Regions from separate parts of the Kitasatospora sp. NPDC048407 genome, predicted to be linked through region 2. Evidence: riboswitches for the same ligand, from Rfam matches in the RefSeq annotation. Region 2 holds a riboswitch; each other region holds the start of a gene.
The links. A riboswitch is a leader RNA that binds a small molecule or an ion and turns the genes downstream of it on or off. The one in region 2 is predicted to bind cobalamin.
Positions count from the first base shown of each region.

Region 1: another riboswitch for cobalamin. It lies ahead of cobN (cobaltochelatase subunit CobN); the one in region 2 lies ahead of ACGFWJ_RS18245 (ribonucleoside-diphosphate reductase subunit alpha).
Region 3: another riboswitch for cobalamin. It lies ahead of ACGFWJ_RS01365 (acyl-CoA thioesterase); the one in region 2 lies ahead of ACGFWJ_RS18245 (ribonucleoside-diphosphate reductase subunit alpha).

Region 1 covers NZ_JBICXW010000001.1:353,592-359,023, forward strand. The annotation lists gene ACGFWJ_RS01720 (precorrin-2 C(20)-methyltransferase) at 1-621, opposite strand, end outside; gene ACGFWJ_RS01725 (precorrin-8X methylmutase) at 618-1,244, opposite strand; gene ACGFWJ_RS01730 (hypothetical protein) at 1,241-2,896, opposite strand; cobalamin riboswitch at 3,121-3,259, shown strand; gene cobN (cobaltochelatase subunit CobN) at 3,546-5,432, shown strand, end outside.
Region 2 covers NZ_JBICXW010000009.1:5,340-10,771, reverse strand. The annotation lists gene mctP (monocarboxylate uptake permease MctP) at 1-253, shown strand, start outside; gene ACGFWJ_RS18260 (histidine phosphatase family protein) at 420-1,166, shown strand; gene ACGFWJ_RS18255 (helix-turn-helix domain-containing protein) at 1,174-2,157, opposite strand; gene ACGFWJ_RS18250 (GNAT family N-acetyltransferase) at 2,427-2,921, shown strand; cobalamin riboswitch at 3,042-3,174, shown strand; gene ACGFWJ_RS18245 (ribonucleoside-diphosphate reductase subunit alpha) at 3,347-5,432, shown strand, end outside.
Region 3 covers NZ_JBICXW010000001.1:275,617-281,048, reverse strand. The annotation lists gene ACGFWJ_RS01375 (MFS transporter) at 1-491, shown strand, start outside; gene ACGFWJ_RS01370 (sulfurtransferase TusA family protein) at 488-769, shown strand; cobalamin riboswitch at 1,742-1,886, shown strand; gene ACGFWJ_RS01365 (acyl-CoA thioesterase) at 1,953-2,399, shown strand; gene ACGFWJ_RS01360 (putative Ig domain-containing protein) at 2,638-4,362, shown strand; gene ACGFWJ_RS01355 (MFS transporter) at 4,551-5,432, shown strand, end outside.

The sequences.
Region 1 (5,432 bases), on a different contig from region 2:
CACGGCGGGGAAGGTACGGCCGAGTTTCATGATGACGGCCGAGTCGGTGCCGGCGAGGCGCGCCGTCAACTCCTCCTCCGGCAGGGTGCCCGGGATGACCGTCAGGACCTCTTCGGCCTCCACCAGCGGGGTGCCGAGGCGAGCGGCGGCAGCACTGATGGAGGTGACGCCCGGCACCACCTCGGTGGGGTAGCGGTGCGCGAGGCGCTTGTGCATGTGCTGGTAGGAACCGTAGAACAGCGGGTCGCCCTCGGCGAGGACGACCACCATCCGCCCGGCGTCGAGGTGCGCGGCGAGCCGGTCGGACGCCTCCTGGTAGAAGTCGTCCAACGCGCCCCGGTACCCGCCGGGGTGGTCGGTGGTCTCCACGGTGACGGGGTACATCAGCTGCTCTTCTATCTGACCACCCGTCAGATAGCGCTCCGCGATGGCCCGGGCGTGCGAACGTCCGTGCCGCGCACAGTGGTAGGCGATGACGTCGGCCCGGCCGATGAGTTCGGCGGCGCGCACCGTGATCAGCGACGGATCACCCGGCCCGACGCCGACGCCGTACAGCCGCCCGGCCGCCGACGCCCCGGCCGCCGACTGCCCGACCCCGTCGATTTCCTGACGCTCAGTCATTCCTGTTCGCTCGCAATCGCGTTGATCGCGGCAGCGGCGATCGCGCTGCCGCCCCGGCGGCCCCGGACCACCAGGTGTTCCAGTGCGGCCGGGTGTTCGGCCAGGGCCTGCTTGGACTCGGCGGCGCCGATGAAGCCGACCGGGACGCCGATCACGGCGGCGGGCCGGGGCGCGCCGGCCTCGATCAGCTCCAGCAGCCGGAACAGCGAGGTCGGCGCGTTGCCGACGGCAACCACGGCGCCCTCCAACCGGGGCAGCCAGAGTTCCATCGCGGCGGCACTGCGGGTGGTGCCCATGGCGCGGGCGAGTTCGGGCACCGACGGGTCGGTGAGGGTGCAGATCACCTCGTTGTCGGCGGGCAGCCGCTTGCGGGTCACGCCACTGGCAACCATGTTGACGTCGCAGAGGATCGGCGCCCCGGCATGCAGGGCACGCCTGGCGTCGGCGACCACGTTCGGCGACCACAGCAGGTCCTCGACCAGGTCGGTCATGCCGCAGGCATGAATCATCCGCACCGCGACCTGGGCCACATCGGCAGGCAGCGCGGCGAGGTCGGCCTCGGCGCGGATGGTGGCGAAGGACTGGCGGTAGATGGATGCGCCGTCCTTCTCGTAGTCGATCATTCGGTCCTCCGCCATTCGGCATTGCGCGCCTCGGCGACTGCCTCGGCGATGTCGTTCTCGGTGCTGTTGCGCTCGGTGCTGTGGTTCTCGGTGCTGTCGTTCTCGGCGCTGTCGTTCTCGGCGCTGCGGTTCTCGGCGCCGTTGCGCTCGGCGCTGTTGCGCTCGGTGCTGTCGTTCTCGGCGCTGTGGTTCTCGGCGCCGTTGCGCCCGGTGCCGTTGCACCCGATGCCGTTCTGCCCGGTTCTGTCGTTTTTGGTGCTGTTTTTGTCGCCGGTGTTGCAGCCCGCCGAGTTGATCCCTGCGCGGATTATCTCCGCGTAGATGTTCTCCTCGGCGCCACCCCCCGCACCCCCCCTCCCACCGGACCCGATACCCGCACGGACAATCTCGGCGCCGTCACCCCCCGCACCCCGACCGACCTCGCGGGCCCGCCCGTCCACGGCGACCCGGTATCCGGTCGCGGTGGCCAGCACGTCGACCCAGCGACCGGCCGGGTGTCCGCAGCGCCGTTCGCACCCGGACCAGTGAACGGGCAGCCCCACAGCAGGAACGGCGGCTATCGCGCGCACGGCCTGCGCGCGAACGTCGGCAAGCGCTTTCCCGCAACCGGGCAGACCGGTGCAGGCGCTGACGCCCTCCCAGGGGCCGCCGGACTCTACCCGGAAGCCCGCGTCGGCGAGGCGTGGCAACCAGTCGGCACCGGCTCCGGGCACCACGACGCCCCGCCAAGGCGTGAGCCGCACGCTCGCGCCGCCGCCGCACCCCTCCCCCGCCGACGCCAGCGCGTCCGCCAGCAGTCGCCACTGCCCACTGGTCGCACGGCCGAACCGCAGCCCGACCGACACCCCGCCACCGCGACCGCCACCACCGCCACCGTCGACCACCCCGCCCCCACCGCCACCGCCACCGCCACCGCCGGGGATCGCACCCAGCACCGGTCGCTCCCCCGTGAATCGCGGCAGCGGCACGTCGCCGGCGGGCAGTTCGGACTGCACTTCGCGCAGGTGCCAGGCACGGCCGGCGGCCAGGTCGAGGAAGTGGCGGGCGGCGTCGAGGGCGGCGGGGACGGGGTGGTCGACGGTGGAGGCGTGGTCGGCGCGGCCGAGGCGCAGCAGGGCGCGGCCGTCGCCAATTGCGATCAAGGTCACATCGGCGTCGAGGGCGGCGGTGTCGCCGCGGCCGTCGTCGAGGGCGAACAGGAACTTGCCGGAGAGTCGGGCGGCCCAGGGTGCGGCGCACAGGGCGGCGTCCAACTCTCGCACCCAGTACGGGAGATCGACGCCCGGGGCGCCGCGGCCGTCGAGGCCGGCGAGCGGGGAGGCGGCGATGTTGCGGACGCGTTCGTGGGTGTCGGAGGGCAACAGGCCGACGGAGCGGAGCCGTTCGGCGAGGTCGGTGGCGCACTGTTCGCGCAGGCCGCGCAGCTGGAGGTTGCCGCGGGAGGTGATCTCGACTTCGCCGTCGCCCAGCGCGTCGGCCGCGTCGGCCAGGGCGAGTAGCTGATGGTACGTCAAGTAGCCGCCGGGGAGGCGGAGTCGTGCGAGTTGGCCGTCCTCGGCGGGGTGCAGGCGGAGCGCGCCGGGGCAGGCGTCGGCGCGGCCTCGGTCGGGCCCGACGAAGGGTGCCGCAAGGGCGTCGGGTGTGGGTGGCATGGCGGCGAGCATACCCATGGCCGCGATTCGCGCCACCGCCCCGACCACCGCCCCGACCAGCAGCCCGGCCACCACCCGAGTGGCAGCCCCAACCGTCCCCCGGAGCTCGCCCGAAGGTTCCGCGCCAGGGTCAAATCCCCAGTTCAGCGCGGGTTCCCGGGGGCGGAACCGGTGGGGCGTCGCAGGTCACACTCCCGCCGATGGGCCATCAACCCGTACGATGCTGGGCGGGCACCTCTCGGGGTGTCCGCTGCCAGCGACGGCACAGCGGAGGAAGTCCGGTGAGAATCCGGTGCGGTCCCGCCACTGTGACCGCGGCTCAGTGAGCCGTGGGAGCCAGGAACTCCGGCCGTCCTCCACTGCCCGGGGCGAGGACCCCGAGGAAGGTCCGTGCCATGCGCTGCCGCATGCCCGCATCCCGGCGGGTGCCTGTGGGCTCTGTCCCCATCGGGGCATCCACCGGGGCATCCACCGGGCCGTCGTCCGTTGCGACGTCCCCCGGGCCGTCCGTTGCGACGTCCACCGGGCTGTCCATCGCGCCGCCCGCCGGGCCGTTCCGCGTCCTCGACCGCACCTGTGCTCCCACCACCGGGTTGACCGGGTTGACCGGGTTGTCCCCGCTGTTCGAGATGCCCGGGAGGGCTTTCGCATGATCCTGTTGCTGTCCACGTCGGACACGGACCTGCTGAGTGCCCGGGCGTCGAGCGGGCCGGTGCGGTTCCGTTGGGGCAATCCGGCGCGCCTGGATCCCGCCGAGCTGCCTGCCCTGCTGGAGGGTGTGGAGCTGGTGGTGGTGCGTCTGCTGGGTGGGCGTCGGGCCTGGCAGGAGGGGCTGGACGTGCTGCTCGCGGGGCCGCGTCCGGTGGTGGTGCTGACGGGTGAGCAGGCGCCAGACGCGCAGTTGATGGAGTTGTCGACGGTGCCGGCGGGCATCGCGGCGGAGGCGCACGCGTACTTGGCGCACGGTGGTCCGGAGAACCTGGCGGAGCTGGGTGCGTTCCTGTCGGACACGGTGCTGCTGACGGGTCACGGGTTCGCGCCGCCGGCCTCGGCCCCGTCCTGGGGTCCGCTGGAGCGCACCGCCCGCACCTCGGAGGGCCCTTCCGTCGCGGTGCTGTACTACCGGGCGCACCACATGAGCGGCAACACGGCGTTCGTGGAGACGCTCTGCCGGGCGATCGAGGACGAGGGTGCGCAGGCCCGCGCGTACTTCTGCGCGTCGCTGCGCGGTGCGGAGCCGGAGCTGCTGGCGGAGCTGGGCGCGGCCGACGTGATCGTGACGACGGTGCTGGCGGCGGGCGGCACCCGGCCGGCCGACGCGCAGGCGGGCGGGGACGAAGAGGCTTGGGACGCCGGGGAGTTGGCGGCGTTGGACCGGCCGATCCTGCAGGCGCTGTGCCTGACCTGGTCGCGGGCGCAGTGGGCGGGCAGTGACGACGGGCTGTCTCCGTTGGACACGGCGACGCAGGTGGCGGTGCCGGAGTTCGACGGTCGGCTGATCACTGTTCCGTTCTCGTTCAAGGAGGTCGACGAGGACGGGCTTACGGTGTACGCAGCGGACCCGGAGCGTGCGTCGCGGGTCGCCGGGATCGCGGTGCGGCATGCGCGGCTGCGGCACACTCCGGCGTCCGAGCGGCGCCTCGCGCTCGTTCTGTCCGCTTATCCGACCAAGCATGCGCGGGTCGGCAACGCGGTCGGCCTGGACACCCCGGCCTCGGCGATCCGGCTGCTGGAGCGGCTGCGCGCGGAGGGCATGGACCTGGGCGACAGCCTGCCGGGTCTGGACACCGGGACCGGGCACGGCCACGACGGCGACGCGCTGATCCACGCGCTGATCGAGGCGGGCGGCTACGACCAGGCGTGGCTGACGGAGGACCAGCTGTCCCGCAACCCGGTGCGCATCCCGGCCGCCGACTACCGGCGCTGGTACGCCACGCTCCCGGCGGCGCTGCGCGAGCAGGTGGAGGAGCACTGGGGTCCGGCGCCGGGCGAGCTGTATGTCGACCGGTCGCAGAACCCGGACGGCGACATCGTGCTGGCCGGTCTCCGGTCGGGCAATCTGCTGGTGCTGATCCAGCCGCCGCGCGGGTTCGGCGAGAACCCGGTGGCGATCTACCACGACCCGGACCTGCCGCCGAGCCACCACTACTTGGCGGCGTACCGCTGGATCGCGGCGGCGCAGCAGGACGGCGGGTTCGGTGCGCACGCGGTGGTGCACCTGGGCAAGCACGGCAATCTGGAGTGGTTGCCGGGCAAGACGGCGGCACTGTCGGCGGAGTGCGGTCCGGACGCCGCCCTCGGCGATCTGCCGCTCGTGTACCCGTTCCTGGTGAACGATCCGGGTGAGGGTACGCAGGCGAAGCGCCGGGCGCACGCGACGCTGGTCGATCATCTGGTGCCGCCGATGGCGCGGGCCGATTCGTACGGTGACATCGCGCGTCTTGAGCAACTGCTGGACGAGCATTCGAACATCGCGGCGATGGACCCGGCGAAGCTGCCGGCGATCCGGGCGCAGATCTGGACGTTGATCCAGGCC
Region 2 (5,432 bases):
GGCGTACGGGGTGTCCTCGCCGGCCACCAAGCACTTCGGCGGGTCGGCCGCGAAGATCCCGGTGATCGGCGAGATCGGCTACATCGGCCTGACCGGGTTCGTGCTGAACCTGCTCGTCGCGGTGGTGCTGACGCTGGTGCTGCGGGCCCTGAAGGCCCCGGAGGGCGCCGACGAGACCTCGAAGGCCGACTACTCCGCGGAGGCCGGTGACGAGGCTGTGGAGCGTGCCCCGCAGCCCACGCTGGCGCACTGACGCGTGCGGGGGCGCAACCCGCCCCCGTTTGCGCCCTTGGGTCGCGCCGTTGCCTCGATCGACACTGGGGTGACGGCGCGATCATCTGTTATGACCGCCCTTTTCGGGAGAGACACGGGAGAGACGAGCACCACCGAGGCAGCACCGACAACGGGGAGCCACCGCCATGACCGACCTCACCACGGTACGCAACGGGCACCGCACCCAGGCCGACGGCGGACGGCGGCTGCCGTCGGTCCTGATCGCCACCCGGCACGGCGAGTCCACCGCCAACGTGGAGTTCCGGCACGCGGACTCCACCGGTGCCCTGACCGTCCCGATCACCTGCCGCGACGCCGACATCCCGCTCTCCCTGCGCGGCCAGGCCCAGGCCCACGACCTGGGCCGCTGGTGGGCCGCCCTGCCGCCCGCCGACCGGCCCCGCTCGGTGTGGTGCTCCCCGTACGTGCGCACCGCGGAGACCGCGAGAATCGCCCTCGCCCAGGCGTCCGGGCTGGGCGCCGTCCCGGTGGGCCTGCCGATCCGCTACGACGAGCGGCTGCGCGACCGCGAGCTGGGCGTGCTGGAGATGCTCACCAAGGCCGCCATCGAACGCGACCACCCCGCCGAGGCGGAGCGCCGACGGCGGATGGGCGAGCTGTACTACCGGCCGCCCGGCGGCGAGTCCTGGCTGGACGTGGCGCTGCGGGTGCGCGGCCTGCTGCGCGACCTGAACGAGGAGGAGGCCGGCCGGCCGGTGCTGCTGGTCGCCCACGACTGCACGGTGCTGATGCTGCGTCACGTGCTGGACCGGCTGGGCGAGGAGGAGCTGCTGGCGCTGCCGCCGGTGGGCAACTGCTCGACCAGCCTGTGGCGGGCCCGCGAGGGCCGGCTGCGGCCGTCCGGCTGGAACCAGACCTCGCACCTGTCCTGAGCGGCCGTCAGGCGGGCTGCCGCTCGGCAGCCCGCCCGGGGCCGCCGGGCCCGCCGAAGGCCCGCCGGTAGGCCTGCGGGGTGGTGCCGAGGCGGCGGCCGAAGTGGTGCCGCAGGGTGGCGGCGTTGCCGAAGCCGCAGCGGGCGGCGACCGCGTCCACGCTCTCGTCGGTGGACTCCAGCAGGCGCTGCGCGAACAGCACCCGCTGGCCGGTCAGCCAGCGGTGCGGGGTGGTGCCGGTCTCCTGCTGGAAGCGCCGGGCGAAGGTGCGCGGGGACATGTGGGCGTGCCGGGCGAGGTCGTCCACGCTGGTCTCCCGGTCGAGGCGGTGGCGCATCCACTCCAGCGTCCCGGACAGTGACTCGCCGTCGCCCTCGGGCAGCGGGCGGGTGACGAACTGCGCCTGCCCGCCGTCGCGGTGCGGGGCGACCACCATCCGGCGGGCGATCTCCCGGGCCACCTCGGCGCCCTGCACCTTGCGCACCAGGTGCAGGCAGGCGTCGATGCCGGCGGCGGTGCCGGCCGAGGTGATCACCGGGTCGTCGTCCACGTACAGCACGTCGGGTTCGACGGTGGTCAGCGGGAAGCGCTCGGCCAGCACGTCGGCGTACCGCCAGTGGGTGGTGCTGCGGCGGCCGTCGAGCAGGCCGGCGGCGCCGAGCAGGAAGCTGCCGGAGCAGATCGACAGCGTATGGGCGCCGCGTGCGTGGGCGGCCCGCAGGGCCTCGCAGAGCGCCTCGGGGTAGTGGTCGCGGATGCCGGTGGCGGTGGCGATCACCAGGTCCGCCTCGGCGAGCCGCTCCGGGCCGTACGGCACGTGGACGTCGAAGCCGGCGTGGGTGCGCATCGGGCCGGGCCGGTCGCCGACCAGGCCGAACTCGTACACCGGCAGGCCGGTGTCGCTGCGGTCCAGGCCGAACACCTCGCAGGCCACGCCCAGTTCGAAGGGGTGGATCTCCTCCAGCACGATCACCGCGACGTTCCTCAGCATCCGTCCAGCATGGCAGTGGCAGGATTTCGTGGCAATGCTGCGTTCCTGCCACTCGTGACGGGGTGCCGCGGCGCGGAGAGTGGAGCCATGACCTCCGCGCTCGCCCTGCTGGGCCTCATCGGCAGCTTCGGACTCCTCGGCGTTCTGGTCGGCCGCGACCTGAACCGCAACGGCCGCCCGGGCCGGCCCGAACGGCACCGCCCGACCGGCTACCCCTTCGACCCGGACCTGGCCGACCCGCGCCGGACGCGGTCCGGCACACTGTCCGGATGCACTCCCCGATCGTCCGCCGCGCCCTCGACCACGACCTCGCCGGAGCCGGGGAGGTCAGCATCGAAGCCTTCGTCGGCGACGGCCACACCGACCCCGCGTCCGGCTACGTCGAACTGCTGAGGGACACCGCACGCCGCAACCGGGAGGCCGAGCTGCTGGTCGCCGTCGACGGCGACGGGGCGGTCCTCGGCTGCGTGACGTTCGCCGCCGGCGGCACCCCCTGGGCGGACGTCGCGCTCCCGGACGAGGGCGAGATCCGGATGCTGGCGGTCGGCGCGGCCGCCCGCGGGCGCGGCGTCGGACGGGCGCTGGTCCGCGCGGCGATGGACCGCAGCCGGGAACTCGGACTGGCCGGGATGGCGTTCTCCACCCGGCCGGAGATGACCGCGGCGCACCGGATCTACGATGCTCTGGGCTTCCTCCGCACCCCCGAACGGGACTGGGAGGCGGCCCCGGGCGTGGACCTGATGGTCTACACGATGCGGTTCTGAGGCGGTTCTGCGACGGTTCTGCGGCCGTTCCGAGGCGGCTCCGGCGCGGTTTCCGTTGTCTACGCGCGGCACCTCCAACGCGACACGCGCTACTACATCTGGTGCCGCCAGCTCCAGCCGCCACAACATGTATGCTCGACCTCGCTGTCGAAGCAGGGGAACCCGGTGCGAATCCGGGACTGCCCCGCAACGGTGAGCGGGCTGTAGCAACGCCCGCGCAGTCCGAGGACCTGACCGACGGTGTGCGACACGGCATCCCCGCAGACGCCATGCAGCACTGTTTTGCCGTCCGGCCTCGCGGGCGGGCCGGGGGTGGGTCTTTCGCGCGCCGATCGAGCGTTTTCGGCGTGCCGTCCTCCCCTGCCGCACGCGCGCCACCGGACACCTTGAGCCACGTCCGCCGCCGCCACAGGAGAGAGTGCGCCTTGACCGTCGCCGCCTCAGTCACCCTGCCGTCCCAGGCTTCCGCCGACGCCTTCACCGACCCCGGTGCGGCGCTGCTTCGGCTGCTCACCGACCGCAGCACCGACCTCCCCCAGGTGGACCCCGGCCACGTCGCCGCCGCCGCGCTGCGCGGCCGCCACGCCGGCTCGGACTTCGCCGAGCTGCGCGGGCTGGCCGTGGAGGCCGCCGCGTCGATGATCGCCGAGGACCCGCAGTACTCGAAGCTGGCCGCCCGCCTGCTGGCGATGGAGATCGCCGACGAGGCCGCCACCCAGGGCGTCACCTCGTTCTCCGCCTCGATCGCCGTCGGCCACGCCGAGGGCCTGATCGGCGACGCGACCGCCGAGTTCGTCGCCGCCCACACCGCGCTGTTCGACTCGCTGATCGACGCCGCCGGCGACGACCGCTTCGAGTACTTCGGCCTGCGCACCGTGCAGTCCCGCTACCTGCTGCGCCACCCGATCACCCGCAAGGTGGTCGAGACCCCGCAGCACTTCCTGCTGCGCGTGGCGGCGGGCCTGGCGGTCGGCAACTCCGAGCAGTCGGTGCTGGAGGTGGCCGAGCTCTACAAGCTGATGAGCCGCCTGGAGTACCTGACCAGCTCCCCGACGCTGTTCAACTCCGGCACCCGGCACCCGCAGATGTCCTCCTGCTACCTGCTGGACTCGCCGCTGGACAACCTGGACTCGATCTACAACCGCTACGCGCAGATCGCCCGGCTGTCCAAGCACGCCGGCGGCATCGGCCTGTCCTACTCCCGGATCCGCTCCCGCGGCTCGCTGATCCGCGGCACCAACGGCAAGTCGAACGGCATCGTCCCGTTCCTGCGCACCCTGGACTCCTCCGTGGCGGCGGTCAACCAGGGCGGACGGCGCAAGGGCGCGGCCTGCGTGTACCTGGAGACCTGGCACGCCGACATCGAGGAGTTCCTGGAGCTCCGCGACAACACCGGCGAAGAGGCCCGCCGCACCCACAACCTGAACCTGGCGCACTGGATCCCGGACGAGTTCATGCGCCGCGTGAACGCCAACGAGGACTGGTCGCTGTTCTCCCCTGCGGACGTCCCCGAGCTGGTCGACCTGTGGGGCGCCGACTTCGACGAGGCCTACCGCAAGGCCGAGCTGGCCGGCAAGGCCGTCCGCACCATCCCGGCGCAGACCCTGTACGCCCGGATGATGCGCACCCTGGCGCAGACCGGCAACGGCTGGATGACCTTCAAGGACGCCTCCAACCGCGCCGCCAACCAGACCGCGCTGCCGGGCCGCACGGTGCACTCCTCGAACCTGTGCACCGAGATCCTGGAGGTCACCGACGACTCCGAGACCGCGGTCTGCAACCTGGGCTCGGTCAACCTGGGCGCGCACGTCGCCCCGGGCGCCTCGGCGGACGACCTGATCAACGCGATGGACTGGGACCGCCTCGACGCCACCGTGCGCACCGCGGTCACCTTCCTCGACCGCGTGATCGACATCAACTTCTACCCGACCACCGAGGCCGGGACGTCCAACTCCCGCTGGCGCCCGGTCGGCCTGGGCGTGATGGGCCTGCAGGACGTCTTCTTCAAGCTCCGGCTGGACTTCGACTCCGCCGAGGCGAAGGCGCTCTCCACGCTGATCTCCGAGCGCATCATGCTCACCGCGTACGAGCGCTCCGCGGACCTGGCCGAGCAGTTCGGCCGCCACGAGGCGTACGGCGAGACCCGCGCGGCCCGCGGCCAGCTGCACATCGACCATTTCTTTAAAGACCAGCACAGCGGTGGTGCCACCCCGCAGTGGACCGAGCGCTGGGACGCGCTGCGCGCCCGGATCGCCGAGACCGGTCTGCGCAACTCGCTGCTGCTGGCGATCGCCCCGACCGCGACCATCGCGTCCATCGCGGGCGTCTACGAGTGCATCGAGCCGCAGGTGTCCAACCTGTTCAAGCGCGAGACGCTGTCCGGCGAGTTCCTCCAGGTCAACCCGTACCTGGTGCGCGAGCTGAAGGAGCTCGGCGTCTGGGACCAGCAGACCCGGGACGAGCTGCGCGAGGCCAACGGCTCCGTGCAGGACTTCAAGTGGCTGCCGGAGA
Region 3 (5,432 bases), on a different contig from region 2:
TGACCATGACGCCCGTCCACATGCACGACGCCGGACAGAGCACCGCCGCCGCCGGATTCGTCATCTCCCTGCACGTCGCCGCGATGTACCTGCCCTCCCCGCTCACCGGACGGCTCGTCGACCGGTACGGCCCGCTCGCCATCGGCGCCGCCGCCGGACTCACCCTGCTCGCGGCCGGCACGCTTGCCGCCGTCGCCCCCGCGGACTCCGCCCCACTGCTCGCCCTCGCGCTCGTTCTGCTCGGCCTCGGCTGGAACTTCGGCCTGGTCTCCGGCACCGCGATCCTCACCGACGCCGTCCCGCTCGCCACCCGCGCCAAGACCCAGGGCAGCATCGACGTCGCCATCGCCATCTCCGGCGCCACCGGCGGCCTCGCCTCCGGCACCGTCGTCGACCTGGCCGGCTACCCCGTCCTCGCCTTCGGCGGCGGCCTGCTCGCCCTGCTGATCCTCCCCGCCCTCGCCACCGCCGCCACCCGGGCCAAGCGATGACCGACCACCAGACGCCCCAACTCACCGTCGACGGACGCGGATTGCTCTGCGTCACCCTGCTGCTGCGCCTGCGCGCCGCCATCACCGACGCCCCCGCCGGCACCATCGTCCACGTCCACGCCACCGACCCCGCCGCCCCCCTCGACCTCCCCGCCTGGTGCCACCTCACCGGCCACCACTACCTCGGCCCCATCTCCGCCGAGACCTACGCCCTCCGCCTGACCGCCACCCCCACCCCCACCCGCCCCGACGCCCCATGGCACCGCCCGGCGGACTGACGCCCCTCCGGGCGGACGCCGGGTGGTCCCGCCGCTGCCGAGCCCTGCGCGCCGCGCCCGGCCGCGGACCCGTCCCTCACCCGCGCCGGACGCCCCATGGCACCGCCCGGCGGACTGACGCCCCTCCGGGCGGACGCCGGGTGGTCCCGCCGCTGCCGAGCCCTGCGCGCCGCGCCCGACCCGCGCCGACGCCCCGTGGCGCCCCCGGCGGATTGATGCCTTTGGGGTGGAGCGCCTCGCGGTCGTGTTGCTGCCGGGTTCGTTTGTGCTGCGCCTGGTGGACTGCCGCCACTCCACGCGGAGCGCCCTGCGGTCGCGTCGCTGCCGAGCCGTTCGCGTTGCGCCCGGCAGCCGATCCGCCCCCCGACCCGTGCCGCGTGGACTGACGTCACTCCACGCGGAGCGCCCTGCGGTCGCGTCGCTGCCGAGCCGTTCGCGCTGCGCCCGGCAGCCGATCCGCCCCCCGACCCGTGCCGACGCCCCGTGGCACCGCCCGGCGGACGTACACCCCTCCGGGCGGGCGCAGGGCAGGGCGCCTCGCGTGACCTCCCCGCCCGTCACGGCTACTTCGTTCCCGTCGCCGTCGAGGCGTTCGCGCCTGCCCATCGACCCGCCCCCACCCGCCCCGACGCCCGCCCCGACCCGCCCCGACGCCCGCGCCGACGCCCGGCGGACCCGGTCCCGTCGCCGTCGAGGCCTTCGCGCTGCGCCGGCCGCCGGTCCGACCCTCACCCGCCCGACGCGTCGTGGCTGCCCGGCGAACTGACCCCCTCGGGGGCGTGACCTCCCCACCGGTCGCCCCCGTCCCGCCGCCGCCGAAACCCGCGCGTCAGATCATCGACCCGCCCCGACGCCCTGCGGGCCGACAGCTCCCAGGCCTCCCGGCCGGAGGGCGGACTGAGCACCTCGGATGGGGATATAGGCTGGTCGGGCAGCGGTTCGCCCCCGTCCGAGCCAGGGCTGGAGCGTCGCAAGAGGGAACCTGGTGCGAGTCCAGGACTGCCTCGCAGCGGTGAGCGGGAACGACCGCCGTCACATGCACTGGGCCCGACCGGTCCGGGAAGCGACGGCCAGTAGACAGGCCCTCCTGGGGAGATGCCCGCGAGTCCGAAGACCTGCCGCCGCCCGCGGTGCCCACCGGCGCCGCGGATCGTCCAGCCGTGACTCGCGAAGGAGAGTTGACGTGGCAGATCAGACCGTCGCACCTGTGGTGTCCGCCGCAAAGCCCGCAAAGCCCGCACAGGCGTCCGAGGTGACGCTCGCGCACATCATGAGTGAGCACGACACCAACCTCTACGGCACCATCCACGGCGGCGTGGTGATGAAGCTCATCGACGACGCCGCCGGCGCGGCCGCCGCCCGGCACGCCGAAGGCCCGGCGGTCACCGCCGCCGTGGACAGCATGACGTTCCTGGCCCCGGTCCGGGCCGGCGACCTGCTCACCGCGCACGCCGAGCTGGAGCGGGCGGGGCGTACCTCGATGACCGTCCATGTCACCGTCACGGCCGAGCGCTGGAACGCCACGGGGCCGGTCACCCGGGTCGCCACCGGCCGGCTCACGTTCGTCGCCATCGACGCCGACAGCCACCCGCGTCCCGTCCCGGCCCTGCTGGAACCCGCGGCTGCCTGACGCGGCGCCACCGTCCGTGAGCCCGGAATGCCGTCCCACCTGGCGTTCCGGGCTCATGGCTGTCGTCGCCGCAAGGTGATCACCCTCACGTAGGGACAAACCGCACCATTGCGGACGGCGTGTGATCGACATGTTCCGTTCAAGCTCCGATTACCCCACCATGGCAGCGTGTGCCCGCCTACGCGCGTAGCGCACCGCACCACACCCCATGGTTCCTGTGGTCCTAGGAGATTGACAGATGATCAGAACGTGGAAGGCCGCCCGCCCGCTGGCCCTCGCCGCCGCCGCACTGGTGGTCGCCGCCGGCGCGAGCGCCGTCCCGCAGCACGCCACCGCGGCCACCCCCAAGAACGCCGCCGCGGCCGCCACCGGCACCCCGAAGCGGGTGCTGTTCGACAACACCAAGGCGGAGACCGCGGGCAACGCGGACTGGATCATCTCCACCAGCCAGCCCGACCCGCTGGCGCAGAACGCCAACCCGACCAGCGAGACCAGCTGGACCGGCGCCATCTCGGCCTGGGGCGTGGCGCTGCAGAAGACCGGCAACTACAGCCTGAAGACGCTGCCCGCCGGCAACACCATCACCTACGGCACCGGCGGCGCGCTCGACCTCGCCAACTTCGACGAGTTCGTGATCCCCGAGCCCAACATCCGCCTCAGCGCGGCCGAGAAGACCGCCGTGATGACGTTCGTGCAGAACGGCGGCGGCCTGTTCCTGATCTCGGACCACACCCAGAGCGACCGCAACAACGACGGCTGGGACTCCCCGGCCATCATCAACGACCTGCTGACCAGCAACGGCGTCAACAACAACGACCCGTTCGGCTTCTCCGTCGACCTGCTGAACATCACCACCGACAACCCGCGGGCGATCTCCTCCGCCACCGACCCGGTGATCAACGGGCCGTTCGGGACCGTCACCGGCTCGATCATCCGCAACGGCACCACCTTCACCCTGAAGCCCGCCGACAACCCGAACGTCAAGGGCCTGGTCTACCGCACCGGTTACAGCGGCAACACCGGTGCGGCGTTCGTCACTTCGACGTTCGGCAAGGGCCGGGTGGCGATCTGGGGCGACTCCTCGCCGATCGACGACGGCACCGGCCAGCCCGGCAACACCCTCTACAACGGGTGGAACGACCCGGCCGGCACCGACGCCGCGCTCGCCCTCAACGCCACCGACTGGCTCGCCCAGGGCGGCGGCTCCGGCGGCAACACCGGCTCGGTCTCGCTGACCAACCCGGGCGCCCGCACCGCCACCGTCGGCACCGCGACCAGCCTCCAGCTGTCCGCCACCGACACCGCCGGCGGCACCCTGTCCTACGCGGCCACCGGCCTGCCCGCCGGACTGACCGTCAACCCGGCCACCGGCCTGATCAGCGGCACGCCCACCACCGCCGGCACCAGCACGGTGACCGCCACCGCCACCGACTCCACCGGGCCGTCCGCCACCGCCACCTTCACCTGGACGGTCGCCGCGAGCGGCGGCACCACCTGCACCCCCGCCCAGCTGATCACCAACCCGGGCTTCGAGACCGGCAGCACCTCCGGCTGGACCGAGACCAACAGCGGCGGCGCCAGCACCATCAACAGCAGCACCAGCGAGCCCGCCCACTCCGGCACCTACGACGTCTGGCTGGACGGCTACGGCGCCGCCAACACCGACACCCTCGCCCAGACCGTCACCCTGCCGACCGGCTGCGCCAACTACAACCTCAGCTTCTGGCTGCACATCGACACCGCGTCGTCCCCGACCACCGTCTTCGACACCCTCACCGTCGCGGCCAACGGCACCACCCTGGCCACCTACTCCAACGTCAACGCTGCCGCCGGCTACCAGCAGCGCACCTTCAACCTCGCCGCCTACGCCGGCCAGAGCGTCACGCTGAAGTTCACCGGCGCCGAGGACTACACCAAGCAGACCTCGTTCGTCCTCGACGACATCACGCTGAACGTCTCCTGACGCACCGTCAGCGCCCTCATCGCCCCGGGCCGGGCAGCCCCATCCGGTCCGGGGCTTTGCCGTTCGCTTACCTGGGCATCGAAATCCGAACTGCTTTGTGAAGGTCTTGCCATGAGGATCTTCACCTTCCTAGACTGCGGCAATCCATACCAGGCGCGTCCATGTCACGGATTTGGGGGTGGGCCGAGATGAAGCGTTTCCGCTTACTCGTCGCGGGCAACGCGGTTTCCGCGTACGGCAGTTATCTGAACATGGTGGCGCTCAACGTCTTCGTCTACCACCTGACGGGCAGCGCGCTGACGGCCGGTCTGTACATGGCGGTGCGGCTGCTGACGAGCGTGGCGTCCGGGGTCGTCGCGGGCGCTCTCGCGTCGCGGATTCCGCGCAAGCGGCTCATGGTGGGGGCGGATCTCACCCAGGCCACCGCGTTGGTCCTGCTGCTGCTGGCGCCGTCGGGCGCCCGGGTCGCGCTGCTGTTCGGGCTGGCCGTCATCGCCGGCGCCTGCTCGACGGTGTCGGGGGTGTCGCTGCGCAGCGCGGTGCCCGAGATCGTCGGGGCGGAACTGCGGACCAGGGCCAACAGCCTTCTGGCGACCGGCCGTTCGCTCGCGATGGTGGCCGGGTTCGGCTCCGCGGGCATCATCGTCTCCCAACTCGGCTACCGCTGGGCCTTCGCCTTCGACGCGCTGTCGTTCGTCGTCTCGGCGAGCGTGCTGCTGTCGCTGCCGATCCGGACCGAGGCCGCGCGGGAGAAGGAGACCCCGGCCGCCGCGAAGGCCGAGCCGGCGGGCGGCGGCGGACGGTGGGCCACGCTGGTGCTGCTGCGGTCGATGCCCGTGGTGGCCGTGATGGTCCTGGTCCGGGCGGTGGACGGCCTGGGCTCCTCGTCCCACAACGTGGCCCTGCCGATCTACTCCGACGCGCTCGACCACGCCCATCCGGCCGCGTTCATCGGCCAGTTCTGGGCGACCTGGGCGATCGGCAACATCGCCATGCAGCAGATCCTGTCCCGCTGGACCTCCCGTACGGGCCGCAGCCCGGGTGAGCGGATCTTCGCGCTGGGCGCCTGC